One region of the Stenotrophomonas sp. 116085_Sma genome, then DNA from elsewhere that is predicted to be linked to it. Evidence: riboswitches for the same ligand, from Rfam matches in the RefSeq annotation. Region 1 holds a riboswitch; the other holds the start of a gene.
The links. A riboswitch is a leader RNA that binds a small molecule or an ion and turns the genes downstream of it on or off. The one in region 1 is predicted to bind glycine.

Region 1 (3,379 bases):
CAGGAACGGGGCCAGGTGCTCCTTGACCGCGCACGGGCCGACGCCCGGGCCACCACCGCCGTGCGGGATGCAGAAGGTCTTGTGCAGGTTCAGGTGTGAAACGTCCGAACCCCACTTGCCCGGCTTGGCGACGCCGACCAGGGCGTTCATGTTGGCGCCGTCGGTGTACACCTGGCCGCCGTGCTTGTGGATGATCTCGCAGATCTCGACCACCTCTTCCTCGAACACGCCGTGCGTGGACGGGTAGGTCATCATGATCGCGGCCAGGCGGTCGCTGTACTTCTCGGCGTTGAGGCGGATGTCCTCGACGTCAACGTTGCCGTTGGCGTCGGTCTTGGTCACCACGACCTTCATGCCGCACATCTGCGCCGAAGCCGGGTTGGTGCCATGTGCCGAATCCGGGATCAGGCATATGTCGCGGTGGCCCTCGCCGCGCGAGCGGTGGTAGGCGCGGATCGCCAGCAGGCCGGCGTACTCACCCTGCGCGCCGGAATTCGGTTGCAGGCTGACTGCGTCGTAGCCGGTGCATTCGACCAGCATCGCTTCCAGCGTGTCGATCAGTTCCTTGTAGCCCAGCGCCTGGTCGGCCGGCACCAGCGGGTGGATCTGCGAGAACTCCGGCCAGGTCACCGGAATCATCTCGGCGGTGGCGTTGAGCTTCATGGTGCACGAACCCAGCGGGATCATCGTGCGATCCATCGCCAGGTCCTTGTCGGCCAGCGAACGCAGGTAGCGCAGCAGCTCGTGCTCGCTGTGGTGGGTGTTGAACACCGGGTGGGTCAGGAACGCGGACTGGCGCAGCAGGCCGGCCGGCAGCGCGTCGGCGGTGCTGGCATCCAGCGCGTCGACGTCCAGCGAGGCACCGAACACGGCCGCCACGGCAACGATGTCGGCGCGGGTGGTGGTTTCGTCCAGGCTGATGCCGACCGAGTCGCTGTCGATCGCGCGCAGGTTGTAGCCGGCGGCGCGCGCCTTGGCATGGATCTCATCGGCATGCACGCCGGTGACATGCAGGGTGTCGAAGAAATCGCCACCGACCTGCACGCCGGCATTGCGCAGCGCTGCGGCCAGGATCGAGGCCAGGCGATGGGTGCGGCGGGCAATGCGGGTCAGGCCTTCCGGGCCGTGGTAAACGGCGTACATCGAGGCCATCACCGCCAGCAGCACCTGCGCGGTACAGATGTTGGAAGTCGCCTTCTCGCGGCGGATGTGCTGCTCGCGGGTCTGCAGGGTCAGGCGGTAGGCCGGGTTGCCCTGGGCATCGACCGAAACACCGATCAGGCGGCCCGGCATCGAGCGCTTGTAGGCGTCACGGCAGGCCATGAAGGCGGCGTGCGGGCCACCGAAGCCGAACGGCACGCCGAAACGCTGGCTGTTGCCGACCACGATGTCCGCGCCCCATTCGCCCGGGGCGGCCAGCAGGGTCAGGGCCAGCAGGTCGGTGGCCACGGCCACCAGGCCGCCGCGTGCGTGCACGGCATCGACCAGCGCCTTGTAGTCGCCCACCTGGCCGAAGGTATCCGGATACTGCAGCAGCAGGCCGAAGGCTTCCGCTTCCAGCGCTTCGGCCGGGGTGCCGACGCGCAGCACGATGCCCATGGGCTCGGCGCGGGTACGCAGCAGTTCCAGCGTCTGCGGATGCACGGCGTCGTGCACGAAGAAGGTGTCCGACTTGGACTTGGCCGAACGCTTGGCCAGGGTCATCGCTTCAGCAGCGGCGGTGGCTTCGTCCAGCAGCGAGGCGTTGGCGATTTCCATGCCGGTCAGGTCGGCGCACAGGGTCTGGAAGTTGATCAGCGCTTCCATGCGGCCCTGCGAGATTTCCGCCTGGTACGGGGTGTAGGCGGTGTACCACGCCGGGTTTTCCAGGATGTTGCGCAGGATCACGTTCGGCGTGTGGGTGCCGTAGTAGCCTTGGCCGATGAAGCTGCGCAGCACGGTGTTCTTGTCGGCGATCGCACGGATCTTCGCCAGTGCCTGCACTTCGGTCATCGACTCCGGCAGCGCCAGCGGCGCCGGCGACTTGATCTTGGCCGGCACGATGGCATCGGTCATCGCATCCAGCGACGCGTGGCCGACGACGTCGAGCATCTGCGCGATCTCGGCGTCATTGGGGCCGATGTGGCGCTCGACGAACGCGTTGTGGTGCTCGAGCTCACGCAGGGAAGGGGTGTTCTGGGACATGGCGAAGGATCCGTCAGGAAAGGGCACACGCACGGGCACAAGCCGCCGGTCGGCGGTCTGCGGGGCGCCCCTCTGTCCTTTTGCCTGAGAGTTTAAAAGCGCGGAAAACCGCAGCTTCGTGCCCCTTCGGCGCCGGATCGAACCGGTCTCTCCAGAGTTGTGTTACGGGTGGTATCGGGCCTGAGCGATTACGGGCGTTGCGCCTTCGGCAGCGGTGTTCCGCTTCTCCCACCGTGTTGCCCGCTGATTATAGCCCGTTGCGGGCGCGGCGGCCGCCTCCGCCCCCTGACCGCCGCGCCTGAATGGCCGATGGCCCGGCCGTGCGTTTTGTGCAGTGCTGCATGGCATCAAGCGCAATCCCCACCTATGATGGGCGGATACCCGAATTCATCTGGCGCCGTCCCCGTTGCTGCGGGACCGGCGCCCGCCGTGCTTGCCCCGCATGGCCCTGCCGGACGTTTCCTCCATGACCGCCGCTGTTGCCCCCTCCACCCGCCGCATGGCCCTGCTGCTTGCCGGCCTGGCCATGTTCGGCCCGTTCTCGATCGACACCATCTTCCCGGCGTTCCCGCAGCTGGCCCAGCGCCTGGCGGTGGACGAGGTGGCGGTGCAGCAGACCATCAGCGTGTACCTGCTGTTCTACGGCCTGATGAGCCTGGCGCACGGTCCGCTGTCCGATGCCTGGGGCCGCAAGCGGGTGATCCTGGGCGGCCTGGTGGTGTTCGTCGGCGCCTCGGTCGGCTGTGCGCTGTCCACCGACCTGAGCACGCTGCTGGCGTTCCGCGCGCTGCAGGGCCTGTCGGCAGGTGTCGGCATGATCGTCGGCCGCGCGGTGATCCGCGACCTGTACCACGGCCACGATGCCCAGCGGCTGATGAGCCAGGTGTCGATGCTGTTCGGCATCGCCCCGGCCATCGCACCGATCATCGGTGGCTGGATCCTGCTCAGTGGCGCAGGTTGGCCGCTGATCTTCTGGTTCCTGGTGGTGTTCGCACTGGTCCTGCTGGCGGCCACCGCGCGCTTCCTGCCGGAAACCCATCCGGTCGAGGCGCGGGTGCCGCTGTCGCCGCGCGTGCTGCTGCGTGACTACGTGCGCATCGGCTTCAACCCGCGCTTCCTGCGCCTGGCGCTGGCCGGCAGCATCGGTTTCGGCGGCATCTTCCTGTACATCTCCTCGGCGCCGGTGTTCGTGATG
Region 2 (3,379 bases), 680 kb from region 1:
TGGGGACCCCCAACGTTCCGGAGACCTCCCCCCCAATGCCCCCGCACACCGACGACCTGCGTATCCGCACCATCGAACCGCTGACACCGCCTGCCCAGCTGCTGGCGATGCTGCCGTGTGACGATGAAGCCTCCGACACCGTCAGCGCCTCGCGCGCGGCCCTGCACCAGATCCTGCATGGCCGTGACGACCGCCTGGCGGTGGTGGTCGGCCCGTGCTCGATCCACGACCCGCACGCCGCCATCGAATACGCCCAGCGCCTGAAGCCGCTGCGTGACGCACTGGCCGGCGAGCTGGAAATCGTCATGCGCGTGTACTTCGAGAAGCCGCGTACCACGGTGGGCTGGAAGGGCTTGATCAACGATCCGGACCTGGATGGCAGCTTCAGGATCGACAAGGGCCTGCGCATCGCCCGTGGCCTGCTGCGCGACATCAACAAGCTGGGCCTGCCGGCCGGCGTCGAGTTCCTCGACGTGATCTCGCCGCAGTACATTGCCGATCTGGTGGCCTGGGGTGCCATTGGTGCGCGCACCACCGAAAGCCAGGTGCACCGCGAACTGGCCTCGGGACTGTCGTGCCCGGTCGGCTTCAAGAACGGCACCGATGGCAACGTGAAGATCGCCGCCGACGCGGTGGGTGCGGCCTCCAATCCGCATCACTTCCTGTCGGTCACCAAGCAGGGTGGCACCGCCATTGTTTCGACCACCGGCAACCCGGATTGCCACGTGATCCTGCGCGGTGGCAAGCAGCCGAACTACGATGCAGGCAGTGTGGCCGAGGCCTGCCAGGCGCTGGCCAAGGCCAAGCTGCCGACGCGCCTGATGATCGACGCCAGCCATGCCAACAGCCTGAAGAACCCCGAGAACCAGCCGAAGGTGATCGAAGAGATCGCCGTTCAGTTGGAAGACGGCGAACAGCGCATCGTCGGTGTGATGATCGAGAGCCATCTGGTCGGTGGCCGCCAGGAACTGGTGGAAGGCCAGCCGCTGGTCTACGGGCAGAGCATCACCGATGGCTGCATCGACTGGGACACCACCGTGACGGTGCTGGAGCGACTGGCTGCGGCCGTGCGCGCCCGTCGTGAAGTGAAGGTGTCCGAAGCCGCCTGATGGAAGCCGCCTGAGTGCGGCATGTGTGTGGATGGCGGCCAGCGCCTGCGGGGGTGCGGCCGCGATCAGGGTCGGTCGGAGTTGGAGGCCGACCCGTCCGCACCGGCGATGCGCCTGGCGCTGCGTATGTGCGACAGCGCCAGGTACATCGCCGGGGTGGTGCAGGCTTTGACTGGTAGCGCCGGGCCATGCCCGGCGAACACGCCATCGTTCAATGCACCTCGTCGTGATACACGAACTTCGGCATTTCCCAGCGGTAGTGGATCGCCAACAGGCGCAGCGCAAACCCGCCACCGAGGCAACACAGGATCGCGGTGGCGTCGGCCACGCCCCAGTGCAGCAGCAACAGATACGCCGCGCCGGTCAGCAGCGCGATGATCGCGTACAGCTCCTTCTGGAAGATCAGCGGTACTTCGTTGCAGAGGATGTCGCGCAGCACGCCGCCGAACGCACCGGTCAGCATGCCGGCGATCAGCACGATCGGCATCGCATGGCCCGCTTCGCGTGCGATCGAGCAGCCGATCAGGGTGAAGGCGATGAGGCCCAAGCCATCGAGCACGAGGAAGGTACGGCGGAAGTGGTGCATCCAGCGCGCCACCCATGTGGCGATCAGCGCCGCGCACACGGTGAAGCCCAGGTACTCGGGGTGCTTCACCCAACCCAGCGGGTAATGGCCGAGCAGGATGTCGCGCAGCGAACCGCCACCGAGGGCGGTGACGCAGGCGATCATGACCACGCCGAACAGGTCCATGCGGCGGCGGCCGGCGGACAGCGCGCCGGTCATGGCTTCAGCGGAAATGGCGATCAGGTAGATGATGGACAGCAGCATGGGGCAGGCTCCGGGCGCGGTGGGGCCGGCCATGCGCGACTACCGCCACTGCCTGCGCAATGACGGGACGACGATGACCGGTGCCGCTCCCGCTGTCCTTTTGCCTGAGAGTTCAGCGGCGTGGGCCGCGTGCCCCTTCGGCGGATCGTCCCGGGCATGCCCGGTGACCTCTCTCCAGCTCGGCGAGTCGAATGCATGGTTGGTGGGATTCCAGCCCACCGGCCTGAGCGATCATGGGAGCCTGCGCCTTCGGCGGGCGCCAGCGTGGCGCCTCTCTCCTGCATTCGGCCGTCAGTATATCCGCTGCAGTGCAGCACGGCATAATCCCGCCATGGCCCCGTCCCCCCGCCCGTGGTTCCTGTACCTGCTCGAATGCCGCGATGGCAGTTATTACGCCGGCATCAGCACCGATGTGGAGGCGCGATTCGCCGCCCACCAGGCCGGCAAGGGCGCGCGCTACACCCGGGCCCGGCCGCCACTGCGCGTGCTGGCCGTACGCGAATACCCGGACCGTTCCGCCGCCTCGCGCGCCGAGTGGCAGCTCAAGCAGCAGCCGCGCGAACGCAAGCTGGCCTGGCTGCAGGCGCCGGATCCCGCGCTTCTGTAGAGCCGAGCCCGTGCTCGGCTGTTGTTGCTGCTGCTGCCTGATGGTCAAGCCGAGCATGGGCTCGGCTCTACAGTAGATCCACGCCACGCGTGGATGGGCTACCCGGCCCGTGCGATGATCGCCTCGCGCCCAGCGCTGGAGACCCGGATGTCCACGATCGCCCTGCTGTTCGCCCTTTCCGCAGCCATAAGCCCCGCCGCCGACCCGGCCACCATCGAGGCCATCGAAGCCACCTGCCATGACTACGTCGACGGCCAGCTGGAGGCGGACCCACAGCGCGTCGCACGGTCCCTGCACCCGGACCTGGCCAAGCGCGCGGTCCTCGGTGATACACCCGATGAGCGCCTTGGCCTGCGCCGGATGTCGAAGGAAGAGCTGGTCTCACTGACGAAGCAGGGCGCGCTGAAGACCCCGAAGGAGCAATGGGACCGCCGCTGCACGGTGCTGGATGTGACCGGCAGCGCTGCCTCGGTGCGGCTGGAAACACCGTGGTTCGTCGATTACTTCCACATGGGGCGCTTCGGGCAGCGCTGGGTCATCGTCAACGCACTGTGGTACCCGAAGCCGAAGGCGCAGTGACTGATGCGTGCCGCCGGCAAGGCATGGATCTCCGTCGTCGTGCTGGTCGCCGGCATCGCGCTGCTGCCTGGCCTGCTGTACCTGCTCGGGCTGACGCTGGTCGAAGGCCGGCCGCAGCCGGCAGACCGTGTGCCGAGTGGTGTGGCTGCGTGCACCAGTGAACCACGAACGGGATACCAGCCGATGAACCCGTGGCGTTTCATCGCCCAGTTCTTCGACAAGGACGTGATGAAGAAGAAGGTGCCTGAAGTGGAG

Region 2: linked by a shared signal. The riboswitch ahead of ACZK0Z_RS20060 (trimeric intracellular cation channel family protein) and the one ahead of gcvP (aminomethyl-transferring glycine dehydrogenase) in region 1 are both predicted to bind glycine.

What each region holds. Positions count from the first base shown of each region.
Region 1 covers NZ_CM151057.1:3,652,841-3,656,219, reverse strand. The annotation lists gene gcvP (aminomethyl-transferring glycine dehydrogenase) at 1-2,184, opposite strand, end outside; glycine riboswitch at 2,247-2,349, opposite strand; gene ACZK0Z_RS17100 (multidrug effflux MFS transporter) at 2,651-3,379, shown strand, end outside.
Region 2 covers NZ_CM151057.1:4,334,688-4,338,066, reverse strand. The annotation lists gene ACZK0Z_RS20065 (3-deoxy-7-phosphoheptulonate synthase) at 36-1,109, shown strand; gene ACZK0Z_RS20060 (trimeric intracellular cation channel family protein) at 1,321-1,938, opposite strand; glycine riboswitch at 2,023-2,126, opposite strand; glycine riboswitch at 2,140-2,229, opposite strand; gene ACZK0Z_RS20055 (GIY-YIG nuclease family protein) at 2,270-2,545, shown strand; gene ACZK0Z_RS20050 (nuclear transport factor 2 family protein) at 2,693-3,124, shown strand; gene ACZK0Z_RS20045 (hypothetical protein) at 3,128-3,379, shown strand, end outside.